DNA from 3 places in the Brevibacillus brevis NBRC 100599 genome. Region 3 is predicted to be linked to each of the others. Evidence: riboswitches for the same ligand, from Rfam matches in the RefSeq annotation. Region 3 holds a riboswitch; each other region holds the start of a gene.
What was found. Region 3 has a riboswitch for S-adenosylmethionine ahead of BBR47_RS21010 (pyridoxal phosphate-dependent aminotransferase). Riboswitches for the same ligand answer to the same signal wherever they lie in the genome.

Region 1 (9,916 bases), 1.3 Mb from region 3:
CAGCACGGACCGTCCAATCAGCCTGAATGAGATGACGCTGGTGGTACTGTTTGGGGATCAGGAGCTGTTTACCCGCCAATCCTTTGATTTGAGTGAGCTCGGAGAAATTCCGCCGCGTTCTGCAAGACCGTGGTCGTTTGTATTTGCGAGAGAGCACTTTTTACAGGTTGAAGTTCTTCTCGTGAACTGGAAGATTGCCTTTGAGATGGCGCAGAAGAAGATGGTCCTTCCACAGCAGCTGGAGCTGGAAGAATCCTGGATTAAGGCGCTGACTGATGAACAAAAAACGTCCTTAATTGAATTAGCGAAGAACCTCCCCGCTCTAAAAGAGGGAGAAGTAAATATACAGAGTGTGCAGATTCGTAGAACCGAAATCGGTGCTCTGAATGTGATGCTTTTGATTCGCAATGGCTCTACTCAGTCGCTGTCCTTCGAAACGTTGCCGCTGGCGCTCTATGATGCAAGTGGGGATAAAGTGGCAGAAGGTCTGTTTGAACTAGGAAACCTGACTGTAAATGCAAATACGAGCAAGCCGTGGCTGTTTATTTTCCCACCCGAGAGCATTCAAAAGGAAGAGCTGGACTTGTCCCGTTGGAAAGTGAGCGTTCCCCAAGGAGCCTAATGCAAGAGAGCAAATTTGCATGGGCTAGTCAAAAAAGTTTATCATGATAAGAGAAGCTTCGTTCGTGTCCGGACGTTTGAGGAGGTAGCCTATGTTTTCCTTTATGAAGAATTTTTTAGGTAAGGATCAACAGGATCTGAAAAAAGATATTCAAGAAGAGTCTGCTATCGATGTCGCTGAATTGAAAAACACCGAGGTCGAAATGGAAAGCAACGAGCAACAGGAAGAGTCTGTTGGTGGAGTTGAAAAAATTCGTACGGAATTGTCCCTGAGCCCGATTTGGGAGAGCGAGCTGGATTCCGAGAAAAAGTATACGCTTCGCTTTTTGCAAGAAGAATTGCCAGAGATGCGTAAAGGCATGATTAGCGTAACGGGTTTCAGTATGATTCCCCAGCCAAATGGCATGACGGTAGCGATGTTCTTCCGTAACTCCACGAATAAGCCAGTGCGGATCAAAAACGTTGGGTTAGCGATTTATCTTGATGATAATGCGTTTGCAAGGATCAAGGTGGATTTGTCAGATATGGGCGCAATTCCACCGCATACCAGCCGTCCGTGGGAGGTATTGTTCCCGGAAGAGAGCTATCTGCATGAAAACTTCACCTTTAACCGCTGGAAAGTGGTTATGAAGGCTGGTAGAAATTCGCATGTATGGCCGCGTAATCTGGAGCTCGATCCTGAAATGGAAAGCCGCATGACCGATCGCCAAAAGGATCGTTTAGAAGCGTTGACGCAGTCTTTGCCAATGATTCCGATTAATACGGTACAGGTTACTGGATTCGACATCGGAATGACAAAGGAAGGACATTTGGTAGCAGCGATGCTCTTCCGTAATGGGATGGGCCATGAATACCGCCCAGATGAAATCAAGCTGACGATTGCTGATGCTAATGGTGATCTGGTAGCAACAGGTGTACTCGATGCAAGCAGCATTAATGTGAAGCCGGGTTACAGCCGTCCATGGATGATTGTATTCCCGCCAAATTTAGTGAAAAAGCCTGATGCCGACCTGAAAAGATGGACGCTTGAGGTAGAATAGGGCGCAATACTTTTGAGGTTGGGAAAGAGGAGGTTGACTTATGAGTTGGTTATTGGAAAATTGGTTTGGTTCCAAGGAGAGCTTGGAGCAAGTACGCGAAGATATTCATGAGAATCTTCATAGAGAGTTTTATTTGGGTGTATCCGGATTAGAGAATCCGCAGCAATCTGCGAATCGTGTGGAATCCAAGGAATTGTTTTTGGTGCTGAACGGTCCGTGGGATGATCAATTGGACGAAGCGGAGCATGAGCTCTTGCAATACGCGCATGATGAAATGCCTCCGGTTGTTCGTAACGAAGTAGGTATCATTCCTTTCTTTACACAGGTTACCAATGATGGTTTCTTGGTTCTTACCTACGTTCGTAATGCGACTGACCGCAGCATTTTGCTGCAAAGGCTTCCGTTGTCTTTGGTGACGGAGGATGGAGAGGAAGTCGCGAGAAAGACTTTTGATCTGATTACATCTGGTCCAGTGATGGAAATGTCCAGCCGTCCAATGGAATTCATGTTCCGCTGGGATGAATTCGACCGTATTCCTGAACAAGAGGTTCCATTGAAGCTGGCCTTTATCAAGCCGGAAAAGAACGAAGTAGAAGAGAATCAAAACTTTAATCTGGGTCTGAGTGCAGATGAATCGAAGCAATACATGCAGCAGGCTGCAGAAATGGCTCCGATTGCAGAGGGAGAAGTAGATTTGCAAGTCCTCGACATAAAGCCAGGTGAAGATAACGGCCTGAAAGTCATCGTTGCTTTCCGTAACGGTCTGGCAAAACGTCTGGAGTTTACTGAAGTGCCGATTATCGTTCATGATAAGGATGGCGATACCGTAGCACGCGTACACTTTACCCTGGAAAACATGAAGGTAGAAGCAAATAGCCATCGTGTATGGGTATTTGATATTCCGTTCTCCTCCATTAAAAAGGAAGAGGTAAATCTGGCGGAAGTTACTGCTTTTATTCCAAAAGCTCAGCAAAGAAAAAAAGAAAAAGCTCAGGTAGCACCTGAAGTGGAAGACAATAAAGGTTTGTTACAGTAAGGAGAAAACCCTTTTTGCCCATGGTGAAAAGGGTTTTGTTCTTTTCTAACGTTCCAAATATTGGCTAATCAGGGTTGCATGTCTCCCTTTTCATCCGCTATGCTAGGACAAGAAGATAAATACCTGAATTCCTTTTAGACTGCTGATTTTGCAGGGGAGAGAAGGAAGGACTGTTTTACATGAAAAAATCAGTGAACATGTCAGTAGCGACTGCGATAAGTGTCGCACTATTGATGGCAAACAACCAAACAATTTATGCTGCAGCACCACCAGCCTCGAATGACTACTATTTAAGTAACCAGCTTCACTTGAGTCAGATTAGAGCTCAACAGGCTTGGGCAGTCGTAAATAGTAATGAACAGATTATCATCGCGGTGCTAGACTCTGGTGCGGATTATAAGCATCCTGATTTGAAGGATAACCTTTTGCCGGGTGTGAATCTGGTCAATCCCGGGGGATCGGCCCAAGACGATAACGGACATGGAACAGAGGTAACTGGTGTACTGGCTGCTAGCGGGAATAACAGCATTGGTGTATCCGGTGTCTTGTGGAATGCCAAGATTTTGCCGATTAAAGTTTTGGCCAAAAATGGAGATACTACGGTGCAGACTCTTGCTAAGGGTATCAATACTGCCTTGGATCGTGGTGCCAAAGTCATCGTGATGTCGCTCAGCAGTATGTCCTACTCCAAGGAACTGGCGAATGCTGTGCAACGAGCGGAAAGAAGCGGAGCGGTTCTGATTGCAGCTAGTGGCAATGAGAGTAGCCGAGTGGCTTATCCGGCAGCTTATCCCACGGTGGTAGCGGTAGGGGCTGTAAGGAGTAACAATGAAGTGCTGTATCAAAGCAATACGGGACCTGAGCTTAACCTGGTAGCGCCCGGTTTCAATGTTTATACGACCAAGCTAGGGGGGAGATACGGTTCCTTTAGCGGTACTTCAGCAGCCGCACCACAAGTAGCGGGTGCAGCGGCTCTCATACTAGCTCGTCATCCCAAACTAAGTCCATTTGATGTAAGACAATTGCTTTATCAAACGGCTACGGACTTAGGGGAAAAGGGATGGGACCGGAAAACGGGCTACGGGTTGCTAAATGTCGACAAGGCAGTTAGAACGTCCTTATCCTATGACTTTTTAGAGCCGAATAATCAGACATACTCGGCAAAAGCGTTCCCGATCGAGTCTCAGATACGTGGAAATTTAGGACCAAAAGACACGATAGACTGGCTGAAGATGGACATCCCTTACGATGGGAAGGTCAGCTTCACAGCGTCAGTGACATCCGGTGTTTCTTCCGCGATGGCAGCTACCTTTTACCCAGAGAATCGTCCGCCGATTACGCAGTACTTTGGGAATGGAGATACGATTACTGTCCCGGTCAAAGCGGGGAATATGAATATCCGGTTAATGCGTAACGGAGGGGTCAACAACGCTTTTACCTACGTGCTGACGAGTAAGTTTACCATCAATCCGGACCGTAACGAACCGAACGATACGCAAGAGACGGCAAGGCCACTCGTAGGCAACGAAATCAGTGTAACAGGCAATTTTCACGATGAAGGGGATCAGGATTGGTTCTCCTACTATGTTCGTGAATACGGGCATTTGGATGTCGCTGTTAGTCCTGATAACAAGCGTGTCGATCTATTGCTGAGTATCGGTAAACAAGAGCTCGGAAAAAAGATGGTTGTCTGGGACCCTACCTACGATAATGGAACAAAAGACAATCCGACAGAGCGCGTCCAAAAAGAAGTGTCACCAGGCAAGTATTACATCCGTGTGAGTGAGTACAATCGCAATGCAGTGAATGGCGAATATCAGCTGGATCTGGGATACACGCCAGTAAAAAAAGATTTTAATGAGCCGAATGACACCTATCAAACAGCGTCTCCGTTAAGCGGTGGGACAGTGATGTCAGGCACGATACCGACAGCTACCGATTCCGACTGGTTCCAATTTACTGTGAATAGTGAATCGTATGTGACGTTCCGAGCGCCGTACATTCCTGTCGATAGCGGCTTTCGTTTCGCGCTCTATAGTGATCGAAACATGAACTATGCGCTTGCTTCGACGAATGAGGTAGCGGAGCTGTCTAAGCGAGGAAATGATATTATCGGTTTGCGTTTGCAGCCAGGAAAATATTATGTACGCCTTAATAGTGGTACTTCGTTCAAATATGAATCGTACCGACTCACGGTGACGCAGCAGAAATTGATAGCGGGTTATCGCGATATTTCGGACCACTGGGCGCGCTCAGAGATCGTCAGACTCAGCTCTCGCGATATTGTAAATGGGTTTAATGATGCGTTGTTCAAGCCGAATCAGGCAGTGACCCGTGCAGAGTTTGCGACGATGCTGCTTAAATCGATGCGTGCGACCGGTTCTAAGGTAGCGACTACCTATACAGGAAAAACGACCTTCAGGGATATGCCAAAGCGGCACTGGGCGTATCACAACCTAGGTGTAGCTTATCAATTGGGAATTTTGAAAGGGTACCCGAAGAATGAAATGAAGCCGGATCAGCCGATATCGCGTGCAGAGATGGCCGTAATGATCGCCCGGGCACGTAATGTGTTGATGTATAATCACGGTACCTCGAATTATCGGGATGTGCCAACGAGTCACTGGGCTTCTCCTGCCATCGAGGCTTTGACATCGAGAAATTGGGTTAATGGGTACGGTTCTTCCTTTAAACCGAATGGAAGAGCAACTCGCGCCGAGGTAGTGGTGGTACTTTCAAAAGCCTATCAATTATAAGTAAAATTTTTCCTATTGACATCTCTGAAAAAAACAATTATTCTATTATCCGTAATGGATACTCTTATCCAGAGCAGGCGGAGGGACTGGCCCTATGAAGCCCGGCAACCGAGCTAGAGCGGTGCTAACCAGCAGAACGGACATCTGTTCTGGCCGATAAGAGGATGAAGGAAGCAAAAAACGCTCAAACCTTTTCCTCCTAAAAATTGGAAAAGGTTTTTTATTTGCGTTTACGTAGATAAAATCCTAACTCGGCTACCACACTATTTGTATGAGGTCAAAGGAGGTATTTTCTCATGGCTTTGCAAAAAGGTCGTCGTCTGTTTACATCCGAATCTGTAACTGAAGGACATCCGGATAAAATTTGTGACCAAATTTCCGACTCCATCTTGGATGCGATCCTGTCCAAAGATCCAAATGCTCGCGTAGCTTGCGAAACTTCCGTAACTACTGGTTTGGTTCTCGTAGCAGGTGAAATCACTACAAACACTTATGTGGATATCCAAAAGCTCGTTCGTGAAACCATTCGTGAAATCGGCTATGACCGTGCGAAATTCGGTTTTGACGCTGACACTTGCGGTGTTATTACTGCAATTGGCGAGCAGTCCGCTGACATTGCACTTGGTGTAGACCAAGCATTGGAAGCACGTGAAGGCAAAATGACTGATGCTGAGATCGAAGCAATTGGTGCTGGTGACCAAGGTTTGATGTTTGGTTTTGCTTGCAATGAAACACCTGAACTGATGCCACTTCCAATCAGCATGTCTCACCAATTGGCTCGTCGTCTGACTGAAGTACGTAAAAACGGAACACTTGCTTACCTCCGTCCTGACGGAAAAACACAAGTAACCGTTGAGTACGATGGCGACAAACCAGTTCGTATCGATACAATCGTTATTTCTACCCAACATGCTCCTGAAACAACTTTGGAGCAAATCAAGCAAGATCTGGTTGAACACGTAATCAAACCAGTTGTTCCAGCTGAACTGTTGGACGCTGAAACCAAATACTTCATCAACCCAACTGGCCGTTTCGTAATTGGCGGACCACAAGGGGATGCCGGCTTGACTGGCCGCAAAATCATCGTAGATACTTACGGCGGTTATGCTCGTCATGGCGGTGGCGCGTTCTCCGGTAAAGATCCGACGAAAGTTGACCGTTCCGGTGCTTACGCGGCTCGTTATGTAGCGAAAAATATCGTGGCTGCTGGCCTCGCAGACAAATGCGAAGTACAAGTTGCTTACGCAATTGGTGTAGCACAACCAGTTTCCATCGCAGTCGATACATTCGGCACAGGTACCATTTCCGAAGAAGCTCTGGTGAAATTGGTTCGCAAACACTTCGACCTGCGTCCTGCTGGTATCATCAAGCAGCTCGACCTGCGTCGTCCTATCTACAAACAAACAGCTGCATATGGCCACTTCGGACGCAATGACCTGAATGTTCCTTGGGAGCAAACAGACAAAGCAGAAGTTCTGAAGCAAGAGGCTGCTCAACTCTAATATTCGAAAGACATAAAAAGAGCCTGGTGTTGCTACTGGGCTCTTTTTCTTTTAGGAGCAGAGTCATCCAATTATTGGGTCAATTGTTGCACAGGAATTTGTATGACTGTGTCGAATCTCCTAGTGAGGAAGTAGAGGAGGGGTTTTTTTGCCGAACAGAAGGCTCTTCCTGATCGTGTTTCTTACTTTTTTGTTTTTTATAGTGGCTATTGGGTTCTTAGGCGAATCTTTTCTGGAAAAAAAGAATAAACAAGAAGTGCAACCTTTTCCCCAAGTGGATACGTCTATAAGCATAAGTGAGACAAAAAATGCTGAGCCAAACGTCACACCAACAGAAGAAGCAGTGGTTCAAACGAAAAAGTGGTATAACAATCAGGTTGTTGTTTTGACGTACCATCATGTCACGGATCAATCGAATCAGCGGTATGTCATAGCTCCTGATCAATTTGCCCGACACATGAAATTTTTGCATGATAATGGCCTGAATCCGATTTCGCTGGAGGAGTTCCTGCGATTTATGGAGACAGGTACCTTACCGACTGAGAATGCTGTTTTGATTACGTTTGACGACGGGTATGAGAGTTACTACAAAGAAGCATTTCCGATCTTACGTACATACGGCTACCCTTCAGTGAACTTCGCGATTGCGGGGCGCTTAAGAGATGTAGCTGACCGAAAACGGGAGAATATGACGCCACCACTTACGCGTCAACAAGTTAATGAAATGATTCAATCGGGACTGGTTACAATCGGGTCTCATACGTACAGTCTGCATGAAGAGGAAGAAAGAAATGAGTGGGGCGATCTTGGCCCAGAAACAGCTCCGGTCTATCTGAAGGACTTGCATCGTTTAGAGGACGAAAAAGAGTACAGGGACCGCCTCTTTGTGGATTTTCGTATATCTCGCGTCAGCTTAAGCGATTGGATGAAGCAAGAGATCGAAGTCATCTCGTTGCCATTTGGATACACAAGTCCAATCGTACTGGAGACAGCTCGTGAAGCTGGCTACCGCTATGTGTTTACATCTAATCGTGGATTCGTAAAACAGGGAACAGATCCATTTGCCATTCCACGCAATGACATGGGACTGCGAGACGTAAAAGAAGAGCACCTCCAACAGTTGTTCACGAAGGCTAAAAATGAGTTTGAAGGAGAGCAATCATGAACAAAGCGATAGACATCAGCGTGCTGGACGGGGTGATCAAACGAACGATTGAAACCGTAGAAACGAGTAAAACCCAAATATTTGATATAGCTGAAAACGCCAGACAGCATGGCAACTCATTGAAGTTTGAATTACATGAACTTCGACAAGAGATTTCCAAAGTGATTCAAAAAGTCGATGCGCTTGAACTTGCATATCGCAAATCACGCAACAAGCTCGTCTTGGTCAGTCGCAATTTTCATATGTACACGGAGGAAGACATTCGGGTTGCGTATGAAGAGGCGAGCCGTATTCAGGTAGAACTGTCCATTTACCGCGAGCGGGAAAACAATTTGAAGCGCAGAAGAAATGATTTGGAGCGTCAACTGCGTACTTTGGAAGAAACGATCGTCCGAGCAGAAAAGCTGGTTTCTCAAATGGGCGTCGTGCTTGGTTACTTGACGGGTGACTTAAGCAAGATAGGCGAGGCACTGGAATCGGCTAAGCAGCATCAGTTGATGGGCTTAAAGGTAATCCAGGCTCAGGAAGAAGAGCGCAAGCGTGTCGCGCGCGAGATTCACGACGGGCCAGCTCAATCGATGGCGAATGTCGTGCTGCGTTCGGAAATAGTAGAACGCATGCTGAAGAACGAACGCATTTTGGAAGCGCAAATGGAACTCCACGAGCTGAAGGAAATGGTACGCTTGAGCTTGGCGGATGTTCGACGTATTATTTTTGATTTGCGTCCGATGGCATTAGATGACTTAGGGCTAGTACCTACCTTGCAAAAATATATTCAAACATGCGAAGAGCGAATTCAGTCTTCCATCGATCTGGTAGTATTCGGTGTGGAGCCTCCTTTGCGCAGTTCAGTAAAGGCGGCGATCTTCCGGTTAGTTCAGGAATGCCTGAACAATGTGGAGAAGCACGCAGGCGCTACGACCGTACAAGTGAAGCTGGAATTTGTACAAGATTCGTTAAGCCTTGTCGTCAAAGACGATGGGGTCGGATTCGATCTGGAAAAACGCATGGCGAATGGCAACTCTTTTGGACTCTTGGGAATGCGTGAGCGTGTACAGCTCTTAGAGGGCAGTGTCGAGCTGCAATCCGCTCCGGGAGAGGGAACCAAGGTTATATTCCAAATACCGATAAAATTGTGACGTGATACGTAAATAAGTACTGGGGGATGAACCATGGATAAGAGACAGCAAGAACTCCGCATTGTGATTGTGGATGACCATCAATTATTTCGCGAAGGTGTAAAGCGAATATTGGAAATGGAAGAAGATTTCAAGGTCGTCGGGGAAGGTGCTGACGGAGGAGAAGCCACAGTATTGGCGGAAGAGCACAAGCCGGATGTCTTGTTGATGGATATTAACATGCCAAACATAAATGGCGTTTCTGCTGCAGAAAATGTGATTTCGGTAAGTCCGTCTACTCGTGTGATTATGCTCTCGATTCATGATGATGAGGGATATGTGTATCGTACACTCCGAGCTGGAGCGTCTGGCTACTTGCTGAAGGAAATGGGAACGTCAGACCTCGTTGACGCTGTACGTGTAGTGGCGAGTGGTGGTGCATACATACATCCGAAGGTGACGGGCAAGCTGATTGAAGAATTCCGTCGTCTGAGCGAGCAGGAAGGGACGGCAGAGCGTAGCTTCTCTGTAGATGAATCGCAAGCCATCGATCCAAAAGTGATCGAGTCGCTTACCCGTCGCGAGCGGGAAGTATTGCAGCTAATGGCAGAAGGGAAAAGCAATCGTGCCATTGGCGAATTCCTGTTTATTAGTGAAAAGACGGTTAAAAATCACGTC
Region 2 (9,916 bases), 2.4 Mb from region 3:
GCAGCAAGAAACAACCCCTCCAGCCAGAAGGCGAAGGGGTTCACTATGATTAAATTTGGGCTTGTCGATACTCGTTCGGCGCTACACCGACAATTGCTCGAAAATCTCGAATGAAGTGAGAGTGATCGTAGTAGCCTAGAGAGGTAGACAGGTCCAGCCAATCCCGGACCGTTCCTTGGTCAATCTGCTCCGCTGCTTCATGCAATCTGTATCGTTGGATGACCGACTTCGGGCTAACCCCTACATAACGGTCAAACAAGCGCTGCATGGTCCTCATGTTCATACCGGTCAACTGTACGGCATCCTCTACCTTGAGTACGGATCGATCTGCCTGGATCATCCTGACGATTTCACTAATGCGCGCAACATTCGGGTCAGGCTTCGGCAAATGTTCGAATAGAAAGGCTTCTACTCTTTTCATCATTTGCTCATCATTTGGCAGGCTTAGCACTTCTTTCTCAAGCTGGTCAGTGGCAACACCAAACACGGCTTCCAGACTGGTAGAAGTGCCGCTCAGCTTTGATATCGGGGCATTCAGAAACGGATAAAAACCTCCGGGCCTGAATTTTACTCCGAACACCTGACCTTGTCCCTTTAAAAGATGCGAGGAAGTCGTGCGGGCTACACCAAAAATACCACTTGCTCCTTTTTCAAACACCAGATTCACATTGGGATGAGCCAGTACGGTTTGCAAGTGAGGTTGTTCCGTACGCAAATCCCACCGGACGACCCAGTAATGCTGCACGAAGTAGCTGATTCCAGCAGATGGCTCGTATCTGGCCAGCGAAAATTTCTTCTGTCCAATTAAGGCATGCAGTACACCCTTTGGGAGCTTAGCAGTCTGATTTTCCAAGGTGCGCCTCCTGTCGTGTTTTTACAATACACACTACCGATTTCTTCTTATAGTAAGAGTAGTAGTTGGGAGACTTGATTACAATTCCCAAATGAAAAAATGAGGGGGTAAAACGATGGATCTTCGCTTCGATTTCTACATTGGTGCTACGCCAGAGCAGGTCTGGCATGCCCTTACTTCCGATGAAGGCGTAAAGAGCACTTTCTTTGGCTGTACGATTCGCTCAACTTTTCAAGTAGGCGATGAGATGGCTTATGTTGGGCCGGGAAAAGCTGGTGACGACACGGTGCATGTTTACGGGAAAATTTTGCAGTTCGAACCTCATCACATTTTCAGTTTCACTGAACATCCTGGCCCTGCCTATTACGAGAATCATGCGGAATTGCAGTCTCGTGTCACCATTACCTTAGAACCGGTTGGCGGCTGCACCAAGCTGACGCTGATTCAGGATCAATGGACAGAAAATCATCCCTCCCACGCAAGTGCCAGCAACAATTGGCCGATGATGCTCTCGTCGATCAAGACGTATGCGGAGACAGGCAAGACACTTGATTTTGGATTCTAATACAAAAGAATCCCGAGACCAGCAATTTCGTTGGCCTCGGGATTTTTTTCTATTCGTTACTCCGTCATTTCTGCCCACTTGAGGTCGATAAATCCGAGCCCATCTACTTGAACGCCTTTTACCTTGTCACTTTGCACCCACACATCCACATCCGTGAACAGCGGAATCAACGGCATGGCATCCATAAAGATTTGCTCAGCCTCTGCAAACAGCTGCTTGCGTTTCTCTGGATCAGTTTCTACCGATGACTGTTTCAGCAGCTCTTGATAGCGCGGATCTTCCCAGCCCGTGTCGTTGTTGCCTGTTTTGCCATCTCGGAACATTTCCAGGTAGTTCATCGGATCATTAAAGTCTGCATTCCAACCGATACGGCCCATCTCGTAATTAAGTTCATGCATATCCTGCAAATGAACGGCAGCTTCCTTTACCATGATCTTTATATCAATGCCCAGCTTTTGTTTCCATTGGTCCTGAATCGCTTCGGCAATTTTCTTATGTCTGTCGCTTGGATTGTAAGACAAGGTGATCGGCGGCAGCGTTGTCACGTTGAGCTCTTTCATGCCTTCTTCCAGCAGCTTTTTCGCTGTTTCTACATCATTATCCTTGAAGTATCCGTCTTTTTTGATAATCATGGATTGCGGCAACATCCCCATCGTTGGCACCTGTCCGACTTGTGTAATGTTATCTACGATAGTTTGACGATCTACCGAGTATGCCAATGCTTTACGAATTTTCACATTGCTGAGCGGCCCTTTTGTCGTATTCATCTTGTACCAGTACATCGTCGCTTTCGGATGAACAACGAGTTTTCCCGCCTCTTTTAGTGTCGGAATCGCATCGGTGGGAAGTCCACCGAGTGGCTGGCCTGCCCAATCCAGCTCACCGTTCTCGAACATGGACAGCGCTGTATTATCATCCTCGATCATCGCAAACTCAATGCGATCGAGCTTTACTACGTCTTTATCCCAGTAGTGCTCATTCTTTTCAAGCACGATTTTGCTCTTGTGCTCCCACGCTGTCATCTTAAATGGACCGTTGCTTACGTGCGTGGCCGCTTCGTTTGCCCATTTTGGATTAGCCTCCACTACTTTTTGGTTAACTGGGTAGTACGTGTAGAAAGCCGTCAGCTCCAGAAAGTAAGGCGTTGGATTCTCCAGCGTGACTTCCAGTGTTTTGTCATCGATTGCCCTCGCACCGAGTTCGTCGGGGTTCGCCTTGCCTTCGTGAATCGGCTTCGCATTTTTGATGTAGTACAGCTGATAGGCATACTCGGCACCAAAGGTCTTGCCGAGTGCACGCTTCCATGCATATACGAAGTCATGGGCAGTTACCGGGTCTCCATTGCTCCACTTGGAGTCGCGGAGCGTAAACGTATACACCAGTTTGTCATCTGAAAGCTTCACATCGGATGCTACTGAATTCACTGGCTTTGCGTTTGCATCGAAGCGCGTCAAGCCATCAAAAGTAGCACGAATGATCGCTCCCGAAGTAGCATCCTTCGCAAGACCAGGGTCCGCAGTCGATGGCTCACTCACAATGTTCGCCCGAAATACCTGCGACTTTGCATTTGCAGGCTTTTCAGCGGATGCTGCATTTCCCTCTGCTGGAGGGGTTGTCGTCGATGGCGTACTCGTGGAGCATCCAGCTAACACGCTTCCAGCGACCAGCATCGCACCAAGAAACAACTTGAGATTTTGTTTCATCAGAATATTCCCCCTTATCTGTATTTTTCCATTCCAAACACAATATACGCGACCGGAATTGGGTTGAAAACGGGGTTAGTATAGATTTCATTTAATTTTATGAAAATTCACTATATTATAAACAAAAGTAAAACCCAACCAGCTTTTCGGCCAGTTGGGCTTTTGTTGATCGATCAATTTTTTCTAGATTAGAACGCTGGAATAATCGCGCCTTTGTATTCATCTTCAATGAACTTTTTCACTTCAGGTGAGTTCAGTTCTTTTGCCAGCTTTTGAATGGCTTCGGAATCCTTGTTGTCAGGACGAGCTACCAAGAAGTTTGCGTATGGCGTATCTTTATCTTCAATAAACAGAGCGTCTTTGGTGGGAACAAGCTTTGCTTCCAGCGCGTAGTTCGTGTTGATCAGCGCCAAATCTACTTCTTCCAGAACGCGTGGCAGCATTGCTGCTTCTACTTCTTTGAATTTCAGGTTTTTCTTGTTCTCAACAACATCTTTCACTGTACCGCTGATGCCAGCGCCTTCTTTCAGCTTGATCAAGCCGTTTTTCTCCAAGAGTGCGAGTGCGCGACCGCTGTTTGTCGGGTCGTTTGGCAGCGCGATTGTTGCGCCATCAACTAATTCATCTACAGATTTAATTTTTTTGCTGTAAGCGCCGAATGGCTCGATGTGTACAGCCACTACTGGCACCAGGTTCATGTTTTGTCCTTTATTGAAGTCTTCCAGGTAAGGCTTGTGCTGGAAGAAGTTTGCGTCGAGTTGTTTCTCGTTCACTTGAACGTTAGGTTGTACATAATCAGTGAACTCTTGGACTACCAAGTTCACGCCTTGTTCTTTCAGTTTTGGTTGAATGAACTTCAAGATTGCTGCATGTGGAACGGGAGAAGCGCCTACCTTCAATGTTACTTCCTGTTTTCCGCCTTGTGCGCCGCCTTCAGCTGGAGCAGGTGCTGTTTCGGTTTTGCCTCCGCAAGCTGCCAAAGAAAATGCCAATACAGTAGAAAGTACAGATACGACTAGCTTTTTCATGAATGATTTCCCCCTTGCATGTATTTCGTTTTATTTTTTGACAATCTATATGGAAAGATCCTATTTACGGCTGAATTTCAGAACCAGACGGTCCCCCAGCGACTGTAAGATCTGTACCATCACCAGCAAAATAACAACAGTCACAACCATAACATCGGTTTGGAAACGCTGATAACCGTATCGGATCGCCAAGTCACCCAAACCACCACCGCCAATTACCCCAGACATTGCTGTGTAGGAGACCAGTGTTACCGTCGTGATCGTAATACCCGCGATCAAACCGGATCTAGACTCTGGCAAAAGGACATTCCAGACGATCTGCCAATTGGATGCACCCATAGATTGTGCGGCCTCAATCACGCCCTTATCAATCTCACGCAGAGAGGTTTCCACCAAACGTGCGAAAAACGGAGCGGCACCAAATACGAGCGGCGGAATGGCACCTAGTACGCCGAGTGAAGTCCCTACGATCATTTTCGTCACTGGAATCAGCAAGATCATCAGAATGATAAATGGTACCGAGCGCAATACGTTGACAACGAATGATGCAATGGTATAAAAAGTGCGGTTTTGCAAAAGCTGTCCGCGAGAAGTCAAAAACAAAATGATGCCCAACGGCAAACCAATCAGGACGGTAAACAGAGTGGAGAAGCCAAGCATCGTGAGCGTGTCCATCGTACCTTCGCCGATTTCAGCCCAATCCACATTTTCGAATGTCCAGTCCATTTATATCACCTCTACTTCCAAGCCACGTTGGCGCAGCGTCTCGATGGTCTTTTGATTCTGTGCGACATCGCCTTCCAGCTCGATCACTAACTGACCATACGGCGTATCTTTCATGCGAGAAATCGTTCCCTGCAAAATACTAAACACCGTACCTGTCTCTTGCATCGTTTGGAAAAGGATTGGCTGGTACGTTTTTTCTCCGAGGAAGGTGACACGAGCAATCGTGCGGTTCCCCGAAGCCTTTTCGTGCTCGACCGCTTCGCGCAGCTCTGTAGAATCGGCTACTTGCTCCACGAATTCTTGTGTCGTTGGATGCTTTGGACGAAGGAATACATCTAGTACGTTACCCGATTCGACGATCTTTCCTCCATCAATCACGCCGACACGATCACAAATGGAGCGAATGACGTGCATCTCGTGGGTAATCAACACAATGGTCAAGCCCAGCTTGCGGTTGATGTCCAAGAGCAGTGCCAGAATGGAGTTCGTCGTCTGCGGATCGAGAGCTGATGTCGCTTCGTCGCAGAGCAGCACTTTTGGATCATTCGCGAGCGCACGGGCGATCCCGACACGCTGCTTCTGTCCGCCAGACAGCTGAGACGGATATTTGTCCTTATGTGCCTCCAAGCCAACCAGCTTCAGCAGCTCGTTTACTTTCTTATCAATCTCTGCCTTCGAACGCTTTGCCAGCTTGAGCGGAAAAGCAACATTTTCGCCGACCGTCGAAGAAGACAGCAAGTTGAAATGCTGAAAAATCATGCCGATTGCGCGGCGCTTTTCTTGCAGCTTCCCTTCATCCAGCTTCGTCAAATCGACGCCGTCCACAATAACTTCCCCCGAAGTTGGGCGCTCTAGCAAATTGATGCACCGGATCAACGTACTTTTCCCTGCACCAGAGTGTCCGATAATCCCGTATATTTCGCCTTGCTCTATGGAAAGGTCGATCCCCGTTAACGCTGGGATGGTTTTACCTTGTACTTGATAGCTTTTATGCAAATGACGCAGTTGGATCAACGCATCCACCTCCCGACCATAATCTTGATAAAAATATAAAAACCCCTTTTTCACAAACGAAAAAGGGGCTGCAACGCAATGTATACGTTCGCATCCACCCTTCTCATCTGTACAAGATCCAAAAATCCTGTAGGAATTGGCACCGCGACGTTCATTCGAAAATGAACCGGCTGCCGGGCTTCATAGGGCCTGTCCCTCCGCCTCTCTTGATAAGAAAGATATCTACGTATATTATGTTCGTTTTTTCTATTTCTTGATGATACAAAACGGATTATATCCTTTTTGAAAATATCACGTCAATAGTAATAGCAGGAAAAAGTTTTTTAATCCATGACGCCGTTGCGGATGATGGTTGACTTTATGTGGAAGCGAAATGTCGCTTCTTTGAACATCTTTCTCCATTCAGCCTGCGTCATATTTGCCTTGCCCCTTCTATTTGAGCGATACACGATCCCGAAACCAGCGGGATCGACATTGAGGTCCTGCAATTTATGCACTACTTTCTGCAGTTCTTTTCCAAGCTCTTCTTCCAGTGCATGTTCCATGATTTTCATCAACCTGGCATTCTCTAGCTTCAGCGGGAGGGTTAATTCCAAAATCCGCGCATTTAATCGGATGTGAATATCAAAGATCGGGGGAGATACTTGGGTCAGCTCGATTTTTGAATGGCTGGAAATCGTGTCAAAGACAAGCTGCACACGGTCTTTTTTACTTCCGCGATTCTTGGGCATCTCGCCAAAAATATGAGCAGGGACAGAAGTATCGTAGCTGCCAATGCGGAATTTTCCATGCATGAGCTTGATTAAAAAGGCTTCCTTGGGTGTGATCCACCCTACATAACGCTCCCCTCGAAATAATGCGATCCCCTTGATTTGCAGCTCATTTCCCTTTCTTGCAATGAACGGCATGATCGGGTCTATTCCTTTGTCATAATAAGACCGAAAAAACTCATGCATAGTGGAAGACGGAATTTTTTCCCCTTCAATATTTTGCTCAATCATACGGTATAAATAGATTCCGATATTCCCTTCTTCAGAATAGGGATGCGTTAACATATCATATGTTTCGCCTTCAAATAAGCAAAGATAAACCCTGCTGGAAATAGAGGAATCCCGATACAACGTGTCAACGATACTACCAAGTCCACGCTTTGCCAATTTTTCATTGTAGAGTGCGACACGAATTTGCCCACCCAATACTCTTTTATCTGATTGTAAATTTATCCGATCCCGAATTCCCTTGCTGGTTTCACCGATGGCTGAAAAAACCTGTATCTTTTCTTTCGCCTCTGGATTAATGGAAGGCATAATTGCTGTCCCCCGAACGTCCCCATCCTTTAACAGATCATAGCCGACAGCCGTGGCAAGTCCTGTCTCATCAAAAATTTGCCGATCTGAACAGCCTGCCAGGACAAGGATACATGAACACCACAACGCCAAAAGACGCTTAGGCAGCATCAGGCACTCTCTCCTTTGCTGGTTGGTTTCACCCTTTGCTTTCGTTTCTTCAGCCAGACCATCAGGTACAAAAAATAGGGGTACACGTAAATAATGTACAGAGTTATATGCGAGTAAATAGTCGTCATCCGACTCATCTGCTGTCTGGAAAGCAGCGACAAGGAGGCTACATAGATCACGGGTATAATCCAATACAACGAATGACGTAGATTGAATCCGAACAAGCGCTTGAGACCTCGGGCAGAAGCCCACAAATACAGCATAATATTCGGCAAGATCACGAGAAGCCATAACGAAATGACAACCAGTTCAAACCTTTCCAGAATAGGGAGGTACACCATCTTTTGCATATTGAGTGTCGCCCAGATCGTTCTCATGAGCTGACCCTGACTAAAAAAGACCAGTGCCACAATCATGACAAACAAATAGATCAGATACGTCACCAACACCGCCAACTGTACACTTTTGTGTACCCTCTCTTTATTTTGTAAATAAGGATAGACAACGTAGAGAATCTCAAAGCCGGCACTGGTCAAAGACATGGCAATCATTCCATTGAAAAGGTTCTCCAAGCTGGTGTCCATGACAGGAAACAAATATTCCCACCTGGCAAATTTCAAAGGAAAATATAACTCAAATATCATCCATATCGTGACCATAAAGGAAAAAAACGCATAGCCTGCTACGACTCTTATCCCCCCTACGACTGTGTAAAACGCTAGAAACAGGATAATCCCTGACAGAACCCACGTTGGTAAATTCGGAAACATCCAGGTTTGGACAACTTCAATGTAGGTACGTAAAATGACTCCAGCTGACACAAAAAAATAGGTCAAATAAATGATGCTTATGCCTGTTCCCAGCCACTTTCCAAACACATCTTCCTGAATTCCGTAAATATCGGCTGAAGGGTATTTTTGCAAGGTCTTGTTAATGATCATCACTGTAAGATGAGTAAACAAAGCTGCGAGTATGACAGATATCCAAGCATCATGCCCCGCCTCCTTGGCAATGATTCGTTGGAAGCCCAAAATGCCCATCCCTATCTGCGTGCCATGCACAAGAACCCCTGCAAGAAATGCCGTTATCGTATTGTCCTTACTTACATCGATGTTGATCTTCATGGCCGCCTCGCTTACTCGTCAATGTCTTTCTTCTCTTTGGCTCTATCCCTGTCAAAGCGCGATATTCGTTTTGGGTTAAAAAACTTGAGACGTTCCGAAAGGGAGGATAAGGGAGCCCGTATAAAGCCATCCTTCCAATCTGAAAATCGCACGGGATAAATCGGATACATATACGGACGCCCCAAGCTGGTCTGACGAAGCAAGTGACTGGCCAAAAAACTAAATCCGACCACAATGCCTAATGCACCTAGCACACCTGCCAGAAAAATCATCGGAAAACGAACCACCCGGATCGTAGAACCGATCATATAGCTAGGCGCGATAAAGGATGACAAAGCGCCGAGGGCAACGATAATAATCAAAATATTGCTCGTGAATCCGGCCTGAACGATAGCTTGTCCGATAACAATACCGCCCACAATACCAATCGTCTGACCGACCTTGGTCGGCAGTCTCGCTCCCGCTTCCCGCAAAAGCTCAATAATCAGCTCCATCAAAAGGGCCTCCCACAACGGCGGGAACGGTACCCGAGAGCGTGATTGCGCGAGCGAAAGCAAGAGGTCAGCTGGAACCATCTCGTAATGATAGGTCAGGGCTGCCACATAGATCGGCGTGAGGATTAGGGACAAAATCATGGCAAAGGTGCGCATGAGCCTGTTGAAGGTAGCAAGACTCCAACGCAAGTAATAGTCATCTGGTGACTGAAAAAATTGCAACAGGGTGGTAGGCCCGAGCAGAGCGAATGGGCTCCCCTCCACGAGTATGGCAATCTGCCCTTGTCGCAAACCGTGTATAGCACGGTCTGGACGCTCTGTTTGCTGAAGCGTAGGAAATAATGATTTCTCATTGTCCGCGATATGCTGAGCCAGTATGGTGGAATCCAGACTGGTGTCTAATTCCAGATCATTAATCCGTTGACGTACCGTATTCACATTTTCCTCATCGGCCGTCCCACTCAAATACAGCATCGACACATTCATCGGTATGGTTTTCCCCACGCTCAATCGTTCATGGAACAGTCTTGGGGTAGACATATATTTGCGAATGATACAGATGTTCACATTCAGCTCTTCTACAAAGGCGATCTGTGGGCCGAGTACAACTGTTTCGATTTCCGGCGCTTGAATGTTTCTGCCAACTGTGCCATCACTGGGGAACGCCAAGCCATAGGACGATTCCTCTACTTGAATAACAATATGGCCGCTGAGTAAACGCTCAATGGCTTCCCCATCATCGAAGACTCGGTTGCTGCTAGACACTCCTAGATGCTGAGCAATCACTGCAATTTCGCTTTCTTCCAAACAAATCTCGCGCAGCTTCGGGATGAGCTCGCTGTAAACAACCTTGGCATCTGCCATGGTCGATAAATAGAAAAGTCGCACGCGGCCTTCAGGTTCATCGATATGTTCAGTGACCAAGTCGCTTGTATGTGTAAACCAATTACGT
Region 3 (9,916 bases):
CCCGCAAAAGCTCCTTGCGCAATAAATCGGCAGCTTGCTGTTTGATATCTACCCACGTGCCCCATTGCTCGTTGCGAAACAAAGAGACAGGCATTTGCCGAACATAGCAATAGGAGCAGGCGAAAGAACAGCCAGTATACGGATTGAGCGAATGGGTGTAATCCGCAAGAAATCCGCTTCCTTTATTAAGGAGGGTTTTCGGCACTTTATAGGAAAGGATGCTTTTCATATGGGGCGTTCCTCACTTTGCATCATGAAAAATAATTCCGAGGCTGTAGCGCTTTCCTGAGGTAATCGTGCTGACACCGTGGCGCAGCGTATTTTTATAGTAGCCTCGCGTACCCTGCACAGGACGGTAGGATGTCGGGAAAATCAGACCAGCGCCTTGGTCCAAGGTTATCACATGTCCCCGGCTCTGCGCGCGCGGTCGTTGCTCCATCAGTAGAAATTCTCCGCCCCTGTAGTCCTTCTCCTTCTGATTCAAGGCAAAAACCACTTGAAACGGGAAGAACACCTCGCCGTACATATCCTGATGCAAGCAATTATAGCCACCTGTTTCGTATTTCAAAATTAATGGAGTAGAGCGCAGCTGACCCTGATCGTGACAGTGGGCCAAAAATTCAGGGAGGGTAGCAGGATAAATAGCTTCGCGACCAAGCAGTTCCAGCCACCGATTTGCAGTCTGCGCAAGCATCGGATAAAAGCCTTCGCGAAGCTCCTGCAAAAGCGAGGGAAGGGGAGCCTGATAATAGCGATACTCGCCTTCACCGAAACGGTACCGCGCCATCTGGATCGTATTGCGAAAAAGCTCATCCTGTCCGTACATAGCGATTAATTCTTCGCACGCATCCGCGCTTATTAAGGAAGGAAAAGCAGCATACCCTTGTTCATCCAGCTCCTGTTGCATGGATTGCCAGTCAAGTGCAGCAATCCTTTCTGTCACTGATTTAGCCATGCTTCACACCCCGATTTGATTTTTTCTCCAGATTGAGCAGAGTTGTCTTCATGGGCAGTCCTCCGCGATAGCCAGTTAGTGAACCATTTTTACCGACGACACGGTGGCAGGGGACTGTAATGAGAACCGGATTGGCACCGATTGCGGCACCGACGGCACGAACAGCAGCGGGCTTTTCAATGATGTTCGCAATGTCGGTGTACGATGCCGTTTGACCGTATGGGATTTGGCGCAGTGCCTCCCAGACAGCAAGCTGAAAAGGCGTTCCAGACAGGTCGCAATCCATGGAAAAATGCTCGCGCATCCCCTGCAAATACTCCATAAGTTCTGTTGCAAAAGGCTTTAGCCACGGATCGTCTTGCACTAGTGCACTGTGTGGGCGATGCTTTTCAACCCACGCTTCCAATTCAGCAAAAGGCTGGTTGACTGAGCCGACATAACAAAGCCCGGAAGCCGTTGCAGCCAAATAAATGCTCCAATCCCCATGTCTCAGTATTGACCAACGTACCGTCTGATCCTTCTTCGTTTCCATTTCCATACGCCTCCTTTGAGCTGTGTACGCACAGTATACCTCCCTCACTTGTTCTTCGTACGTTTTTAGGAGTGGATGAGCAAGATAACGAAACTACGCCATCTACATTCCCATTGCTTTTATCCAGCGGCGGGAGTAAGGTAGGAGAAGATAGAGGAGGAACGATACTCGTATGACTGATCAATTAACACATTTTAATGAACAAAATCGAGCTCGGATGGTAGACGTGTCCGAGAAGGACGTCACAAAACGGGTGGCTGTAGCCGAGAGCCAAATCAGCATGAAACCCGAAACCCTCGCCCGTATCCGCGAAGGTCGAATCGAAAAGGGCGATGTACTCGCCGTAGCGCAGGTAGCAGGTGTCATGGCTGCCAAAAAAACGTGGGAAATCATCCCGATGTGTCATCCGCTGCCATTGACTGGCATCGACATACAATTTGCTTTTGAGGACGAAACGACGCTTGCGATTACAGGAACCGTGAAGACGACAGGGAAAACAGGCGTCGAGATGGAGGCATTGACCGCTGTAAGCGTAGCGGCTTTGACGGTGTATGACATGTGCAAAGCCATGGATAAAGAAATGATAATCGGTCCGACCAGTCTGCAATCCAAAACAGGCGGAAAAAGCGGCGATTTCCATCGGGGAGAGAAGTAAGCCATGAGGCAAAAGTGGGAATCTTATCCGAGCAGCATTCGTTTATTGGCGATTGCTGCCGTCATTTTTTCTACCGGAATGGCATGTATTTGGCCGCTGGTCACGATTTATATTCATAACCATCTCGGAAAGCCGCTGACTGTAGCCGGCTTCTTGTTGCTTTTAAACCAAGGCGCATTCTTGATCGGGAGTATTGTTGGCGGGATGCTGTTTGACCGCTGGGGCAAAATGCGCACCATCATTGTCGGTTCCATCGGCGTTATCCTGATTTCGCTCGGATTAGGTGTTACGGAGGATTTTACGATTTATGTTGTGCTGCTTCTGCTGAATGGACTGTTTTATGGATTACTTTCTCCTGTGATGAATGCATTGGCTGTCGTGTTATGGCCGGACGGAGGACGTAAAGGAATCAATCTGATTTATGTCACGCTCAATGTGGGGGTAGCTGCCGGTTCTGCGTTGGGCGGCTTCTTGGCCAGTGTGTCATTTGCTTGGACGTTTTTCGGTAATGCTATCTCACAAGTGATCGTCCTCGCCATGTTCATGCTCATTTTGCCGCGTCAGTTAAAAATGGTGGAACAACAACGCCAAAACTCGACGACTGGACAAAGCATGCCTGAGCAAGCAACTGATGATGTGCTGCGACAACCACAGCAAGAGCCAAAGGTGGTATGGGGAGCCTTGCTGCTATTATGCGGGGGGCTATTAATTAGCTGGATTGTCTATGTACAATGGACAACCGTGCTGTCAACCTATATGCAATCCTTGGGCATTTCCCTCCGTCAATACAGTCTGTTGTGGACGCTGAACGGCGGCTTGATCCTGTTTGGTCAGCCATTGATTGCCTGGGTCATTCGACGCTTTGCCCGAACGCTAAAAGCCCAAATGCTCTTGGGCGCCTATATTTTTGCCTTGTCGATGCTGATTTTGTCGCAATCAACGGCTTATGCAGGCTTTGTGGCGGGGATGTTCATCATGACGCTGGGCGAAATGCTCGTGTGGCCAGCGGTGCCAGCAGTTGCTGCACAGTTTACGCCAGAGGGACGAGAAGGCTTCATTCAAGGGCTGATTGCGGGGACTGGATCAGCTGGGCGGATGCTCGGACCACTACTTGGGGCCTTCATTTTCCAATCGATTCATGCCCAGGGACTATTGTTCGTGATGGCAAGCTTGTGTCTGTTGTCTGTTGCATTTTTCGCCTTCCACACCTCTTTTCATAAAAGAAGGCATCACGTGCCGGTTCAGAATCAAGCATCTTGACACGATTTGCGTGCTCAAGTAGTATGATATAGACGAAAAAACAGTATATTCCGTGTGTTTGACTTATTCAGAGAGGTGGAGGGACTGGCCCTATGAAGCCCGGCAGCGGATCTGTTCCATGTGATGGACAGATGCTGTGCCAATTCCAGCAGGATTTTTTTTCCTGACAGATAAGGACGTGACCAAGCTGATCTCCCCCTTTTTCTGTATGGAAAAAGGGGGTTTTACTGTATTGGCCCAAGAAAGGAATGGAAGAAAGATGCGCATTCAACCCGCCGATATGATTGATCGACTCCCTACCCAGTTTTTTGCGACCCTGGTGGCAAAAGTAAACAAGGTCATAGCTCAAGGCCATGACGTCATTAACCTGGGGCAGGGCAATCCCGATTTGCCGACACCGCCGCACATTATTGAAGAATTACAGGCGCAAGCGGCACAACCACTCCATCACAAATATCCGCCTTTTCAGGGACGCGTGGAACTGAAGCAGGCAGTAGCTCATTGGTATAAGCAAGAATTTGATGTGGACCTCGATCCGGAGGAAGAGGTAGCGATTTTGTTTGGCAGTAAAACCGGACTCGTAGAGATTTGCCAAGTACTCATGAACGCAGGCGATGTTGCACTGGTTCCAGACCCAGGCTATCCGGATTATTGGTCGGGGGTTGCTGTTGTCAACGGACGGATGGTTATGATGCCGTTGAAGGCGGAAAATGACTTCTTGCCAGACTACAGCCAGCTGTCCCAGGCTGATTTGGATCGAGCGAAACTGATGTTTCTCAACTATCCGAACAATCCGACAGCAGTTAACGCACCACTCGAGTTTTATGAGGAAACCATTCGTTTTGCCCGAAAACACGAAATCGTCGTCTGCCACGACTTCGCCTACGGAGCAATCAGTTATGACGGGAAAAAGCCGGTCAGCTTCATGCAGGTTCCGGGTGCAAAAGAAGTGGGTGTAGAATTTTATACCCTGTCCAAAACGTACAACATGGCAGGCTGGCGAGTAGGTGCCATGGTAGGTAATCGTGAGCTAGTTCGTCTGATTAACCTCATTCAGGACCATTACTTCGTCAGTCTGTTCGGTGCAGTACAGATGGCGGCAGCCAAAGCGATGACGGATTCGCAACAGTGCGTCCGCGATCTCGTCGCTGTCTACGAAAGCCGCCGCAATGCCTTGTACTCCAATCTGCATCGGATTGGCTGGCAGGCTCCGCCATCTCAAGGTTCGTTTTTTGCTTGGCTTCCTGTTCCAAGCGGCTTCACATCGGTGGAGTTCTCTGACCTGCTTTTGGAAAAAGCGCATGTCGTCGTAGCGCCAGGAAATGGCTTTGGCCCAACAGGTGAGGGCTATGTGAGAGCGGCTTTGTTATCCAATGAAGAGCGTCTCGCGGAAGCGGTCCAGCGGATTGAGCGGTTAGGGTTATTTACGAAAACAAAATAAAAGCGAGGCAAATTGGCCACACTACCGTATAGATGGAGTGTGGCTTTTTTCTTCTAGAATAAAAATCATTCTCATTATTGACAGATAATGATTTTCATTATACGATGTCATTGTTGTTAATGATAATTAGTCTCAGCGAGAGCGGGAGGGTACCATGCGCTATCAGATTAACGGTTACACGGATATGTATACGGTGATCGCCAACGAGCGAAAAATCGGCGGAGCCATTGAAGCAGGCCAGATTCGCTTGCGGACGGGAGAAGTTTACGCCAATGCTGTTCTCACTCGTTTGGAAATGTCAGGTGCGCATTTTTGCTCGATCGGATTTGTTACGGAAGAAGGCAAAAGGCTGATTGTCCATGTGAATGATATCAGCATGATCGCTGATGCTCGTCACGTCAACGTATGTGAGCTGACGAACGAATGCATGAGAGTAGAGAAGTCAGCAGAGAGACTGAAGCGATTGAAGCGACTCTGTGAGCTGAATGAAGGCAGCTGTACGCCGACCTTCCAGGAAGAGGCATTGCTGTTGGCAAGCGATATCGGTATGGAAGAAGCGTCTAATCATGTCGACCTCTCTTTCCTTCCACAAACAGAGAAACCACGTATGTTCCGTATTGCTTAGGAAAATATAGCCGATACATATGGACCCCTTTTCGTTTCATACGAAGAGGGGTTTTTTGCATGCAGTGTGTGAAGACTAATGGTTGAACAACCGCTCGACATAGTCAAAACCTATCTGCTCATAGCTAGCAAAGATTGGACTTACGCAGTTGACAGTGATAAAACAAGGATAAGCAAAATCAAGGGGGAACGGAACATGGAGTACTCATTTTCAAAATCTGTCGAAGCACTATCCTCCTCGGCTGTCCGGGAAATCTTGAAGCTGACCCAAGGCAATCAAGTGCTCTCGCTCGCAGGTGGACTGCCAGCAGAGGATTCTTTTCCAATCGCAGAGATGCGCGAAGCGTTTAACCGCGCATTTGAAAAAGGAGCAAAAGCTCTTCAGTATGGATTGACCGATGGATACCTGCCGCTTCGTGAGTGGATTGCATCCCGCATGAAGCAAAAGCATATGAACGTCGGTGCAGATAATATGATCATCACTACGGGCTCTCAGCAAGCAGTTGACTTGTTGTGCCGTGTATATTTAGACGAAGGCGATGTCGTTCTCGTCGAAAACCCTACTTATTTGGCAGCGGTTCAATTGTTCCAATTCCGGGGAATCAAAGCGATTCCGGTAGACGGTGATGCCAATGGGATGGATTTGGACGATCTGGCGAAAAAAATTGCCCAGTATCGCCCGAAAATGGTGTACGTCATTCCTACCTTTGCCAATCCGACAGGAAAGGTATGGAGCCTTGAGCGCCGTCTTGGCTTGCTTCGTCAATGCAAGGCGCAAAACATTCTCATCCTGGAAGACGATCCATATGGAGAGATCCAATTTGATGGGGAAGCTCCGTACCGTTCCATTTTCTCACTGGATGAGCATCCGACCGATTGCTGTGTGGTGTACACCAGTACCTTCTCCAAAATTGTCGCACCAGGCTTGCGTACCGGATGGGCCATCGGTGATACACGCGTGATTCAAATGATGGTGAAGGCGAAGCAAGCAGTTGATTTGCAGTCGAGCACAATCGACCAGTACGCTCTGTATGAACTGCTGTCCCGCTTTGATCTGGAACGTCACATTGAGAAAATCCGCGAGTCCTACAAGGCACGCATGGAATGGATGCATGAGCTCTTGGTTGCGCAAAACTGGGAGGGTGTACAGTGGGAAAAACCAAGAGGCGGGATGTTCCTCTGGGTGAATCTGCCTGAGCATTTCGATGCAGAGAAGCTGCTGGCCCAATCCGTAAAGGAAGGCGTGGCATTCGTGCCAGGGAAGCCGTTTTATGCAGCCGAGCCGCATCTCAATACGATGCGCTTGAACTATACGCTGTTGAACCGGGAAGACACGGAGCTTGCGATTTCACGACTGGGCAAGGCATTCCACGCCTACAGCGAATCACTGGTGACAAATGTTTAATAGAAGCAAAAAGACAACCATTCTCAAGGAGCTGGTTGTCTTTTTTATGCATGTTTACTGGGATAGCTCTCTTTGTGCCCGATCCAGCCATTCATTTACAAGCTCTGTAAACAGAAGTGGCTGCTCGATCTGCAAATTGTGACCGGCACAATCGAGAGCGGCAAAAGAAGAGCGGGGATAGGCTTCGATGATATCCCAAATATCGCGATAACCGACAGACTGGTCTTGTTTCCCCACAACAAATAGACTCGGATGGGGGAAGGGGGCCGTATCTAATGGGAAGGAGACGCCATACGCTTGTCTAATTTTCATGAGAAAAGCAGGGTCAGAAAGCATGTAGCCGTCGATAATCTCTTTTTTATAGCGATTCCACGTATAATCGGTAGCGACTACCGCCATCGACTCAAACTCCGCACGTTCCGTCTCACTCAACTGCTCCCAGAGGGAAGGCTCCTCTACTAGAACGGGTTTATCCGGCAGTGTGCGTTTTTCTTTGTCAGGAATGACATTTGGGCAGATGAAAAGGGCACCCTTTACTTGTTCCCGGCGCTTCTCGATAACTGCTCGTGTAAGATATCCGCCGTATGATTCACCTGCAATGAAAAAGGGCTCACCTGGAATGAGTTGATCGATGAACGCGAGCACAACCTCCAGAATATCGTCCGTGGTGTGGATACGTTCGTAGTTTTCCGTTTGTCCCATTCCTGGCAGGTCTATGTAAAGCCGTCGGTACCCCGGATGTTTCTCAAAAATCGGTTCCAGACAACCAGTCATGCAGCGGTGATCAAGTGAAAAGCCGTGAATCATCACGACAGGAAAACCGCTTCCGATCTCTTCATAATAAAGGTTGACGCCATTGACCTCGCATCTCATAAAAAGCCCCCCAACGACATTTATATCAGACTGTTTGGAAAGTTTGGAACGTACGTTCTTATTATAAGTGATCTGTTACATATTTCAAGGATGAAAAAACACACCCACAACGAGAACCGTCAATGGGTGTGTCAAAGGGCTTCCTATTCTTCTGTTTCTTCCAAGGTGCAAATGGCGCTTGGACGCTTGATACGCAATACAACGCACTCATAGACACGGAACAGACTGTTCATTTGTTCGTCTCCAAGAAATGCGGAGTCGAAGTCTTCCGCAATCGCCAGATCGAGATTGTGGCGACCAGTGGCTACCAATACGCCGGAGCGGCCTTTAATGGTAGGGGATTGGAAGACACCATCTGTAACGAGATTGCGAACGTGCTCGATCTCAAGCACGTTGGTGCCTTTGTGTACGCGATGCAAGAGAGAGTAGAGCTCAGGAGAAACAACCAGTGCATACGGACCGCTATGGCCCATTTTCAACAGCTTGTTGCGTGCTTCCACGATGTCGGCAAACGCATTGCCAGATTCCATCCAATCGCTCTTTAGATGAGTGAGGCGTCCTTTTACGTTCATCAGACCAGGTAGGTCGAATTCCGCAGCACCGTTGAAGATCAGATCGTCTTCCATCAGTGCACCACCAGCAGCTGCGTTGGCAGCCGCGCTCATGTCCAAAGGCATGCCCAGTGTGCGTGCTTGGGCAACGTCGCGCCAGTAGAGCATGAAATCCTTGTACAGGATCGGAATCGTCATGCTGACACGGCGGCTAGGCTGTGTCATTTCCAGTGATTCTCCGCGCAGGGAGAGACCACCAAAACGGGATTCCTCATATACATCGTTGGTAATGGTTTGGATACCTTCACCCAATGGTCCATAAATATCGATAAAACGACGTCCCACTAGCTGACGGCGAGCCATGTCAACAACAGTTGCGTCCAGTTGATTCCATTCTTCCGTCGTCAAGGGAGAGTCTGGGTATTTACGAAGCTTGTCCATAGTGTAACCTCCATGTCATTTCAGGATTTCCGATTCTTTACATTCCTTTCAAGCTGCCAACTGTCAGTCCTTTTTTACCGGTAACGGCAGGGGCGGAATGCTTGATCACGGAAGCAACACCGTGAGGAGCGGAAGCCGAGGCTTTCAAATGATCTACCTGGTGAATGTCGTGCCCCTCATCATGATCAGTGAGATCAGGATGAGCCGCATCAGAGAATCGTTGGCTCATGTTCGCCATGATCTCTTTGACTGTCAAATAGTCTGTATGCGTCTTTTCACGCATGCCATCCAGGAGCTGACGTGTTTCGTCATCCTTGAATTCGTACAAAGAGAGCTCCAGATGCTCGCGGAAATTATGCAGTCCAAAACGTTCCAGATTCACATCGGACAGCATTTGCGAGAGGTCCCGATCACTTAGCTGATCCAAGCTTTTTCCTGCTGACAGCTTCTCCAGGTAGGGAACCAATTCCTGCAAGCGACCCATGCGCTGTTCTTCTTCTTCCAAAATGTGATGGTAATAAAGACGAGTGTGCTCGTCCGTTGCCGCATCGATAATCGGCTGGATAACGCCCATGAAGTTGTTGATGTAACCTCTGGTGCGATCAAAAATGGCGTGCAGCTGTGTAATTTCTTGCACCCTACGCCACCTCCTCATTCACAATCTATTTTTTCATTATACCGTTGGAAAAAACACCCGGGCAACACCTATGTACATTTTCTTATGACTGCGAAGGATATGATGCGGTGTGATTTGGAAAAGAGAGCGGGAACGTTAGAGCGCCGTGGCTTTGCCTTTAGGCTTAGTCTCTAGTTTTGTTTTTTGACAAAAAAGTTATCATGGAGAGTATTGTCAAAGACAAATGGGAATGATAATATTTATCAATAAGAGTGATATTCATTATCAATTAGTATTCAGAGAAGAAAACATAAATCTTACATTCACCTAAATTTAAGGAGGTAACAAGTTATGTCATCGATTTTAGTAATAGGCGGAGATCGCCTGGGCAATATTATCGAATTACTGCAAGGGCAAGGCTTCAAGGATATTCATCACGTAACTGGACGGAAAAGCTCGCAAACCGGGGTGAAAATTCCAGCTGGTATCCACATGATTTTGGTGTTGACTGATTTCGTCAATCACAACTTGGCCAAAACGGTGAAAAGCCAAGCCAAAGATCG

Region 1: another riboswitch for S-adenosylmethionine. It lies ahead of metK (methionine adenosyltransferase); the one in region 3 lies ahead of BBR47_RS21010 (pyridoxal phosphate-dependent aminotransferase).
Region 2: another riboswitch for S-adenosylmethionine. It lies ahead of BBR47_RS02595 (methionine ABC transporter ATP-binding protein); the one in region 3 lies ahead of BBR47_RS21010 (pyridoxal phosphate-dependent aminotransferase).

What each region holds. Positions count from the first base shown of each region.
Region 1 is NC_012491.1:5,700,229-5,710,144, reverse strand. It holds gene BBR47_RS27065 (accessory Sec system S-layer assembly protein) at 1-622, shown strand, start outside; gene BBR47_RS27060 (SLAP domain-containing protein) at 714-1,661, shown strand; gene BBR47_RS27055 (SLAP domain-containing protein) at 1,702-2,697, shown strand; gene BBR47_RS27050 (S8 family peptidase) at 2,877-5,453, shown strand; SAM riboswitch class I at 5,515-5,616, shown strand; gene metK (methionine adenosyltransferase) at 5,750-6,955, shown strand; gene BBR47_RS27040 (polysaccharide deacetylase family protein) at 7,104-8,120, shown strand; gene BBR47_RS27035 (sensor histidine kinase) at 8,117-9,259, shown strand; gene BBR47_RS27030 (response regulator) at 9,293-9,916, shown strand, end outside.
Region 2 is NC_012491.1:468,023-477,938, reverse strand. It holds gene BBR47_RS02620 (helix-turn-helix domain-containing protein) at 50-853, opposite strand; gene BBR47_RS02615 (SRPBCC family protein) at 969-1,418, shown strand; gene BBR47_RS02610 (peptide ABC transporter substrate-binding protein) at 1,475-3,121, opposite strand; gene BBR47_RS02605 (MetQ/NlpA family ABC transporter substrate-binding protein) at 3,310-4,149, opposite strand; gene BBR47_RS02600 (methionine ABC transporter permease) at 4,210-4,875, opposite strand; gene BBR47_RS02595 (methionine ABC transporter ATP-binding protein) at 4,876-5,889, opposite strand; SAM riboswitch class I at 5,990-6,105, opposite strand; gene BBR47_RS02590 (Ger(x)C family spore germination protein) at 6,213-7,346, opposite strand; gene BBR47_RS02585 (GerAB/ArcD/ProY family transporter) at 7,346-8,470, opposite strand; gene BBR47_RS02580 (spore germination protein) at 8,482-9,916, opposite strand, start outside.
Region 3 is NC_012491.1:4,411,428-4,421,343, reverse strand. It holds gene BBR47_RS21035 (SPL family radical SAM protein) at 1-229, opposite strand, end outside; gene BBR47_RS21030 (2OG-Fe(II) oxygenase) at 242-955, opposite strand; gene BBR47_RS21025 (methylated-DNA--[protein]-cysteine S-methyltransferase) at 948-1,487, opposite strand; gene moaC (cyclic pyranopterin monophosphate synthase MoaC) at 1,660-2,142, shown strand; gene BBR47_RS21015 (MFS transporter) at 2,146-3,402, shown strand; SAM riboswitch class I at 3,463-3,579, shown strand; gene BBR47_RS21010 (pyridoxal phosphate-dependent aminotransferase) at 3,662-4,843, shown strand; gene BBR47_RS21005 (hypothetical protein) at 4,998-5,468, shown strand; gene BBR47_RS21000 (PLP-dependent aminotransferase family protein) at 5,664-6,872, shown strand; gene BBR47_RS20995 (alpha/beta fold hydrolase) at 6,927-7,745, opposite strand; gene BBR47_RS20990 (family 1 encapsulin nanocompartment shell protein) at 7,889-8,737, opposite strand; gene BBR47_RS20985 (IMEF encapsulin system ferritin-like cargo protein) at 8,775-9,374, opposite strand; gene BBR47_RS20980 (DUF2325 domain-containing protein) at 9,705-9,916, shown strand, end outside.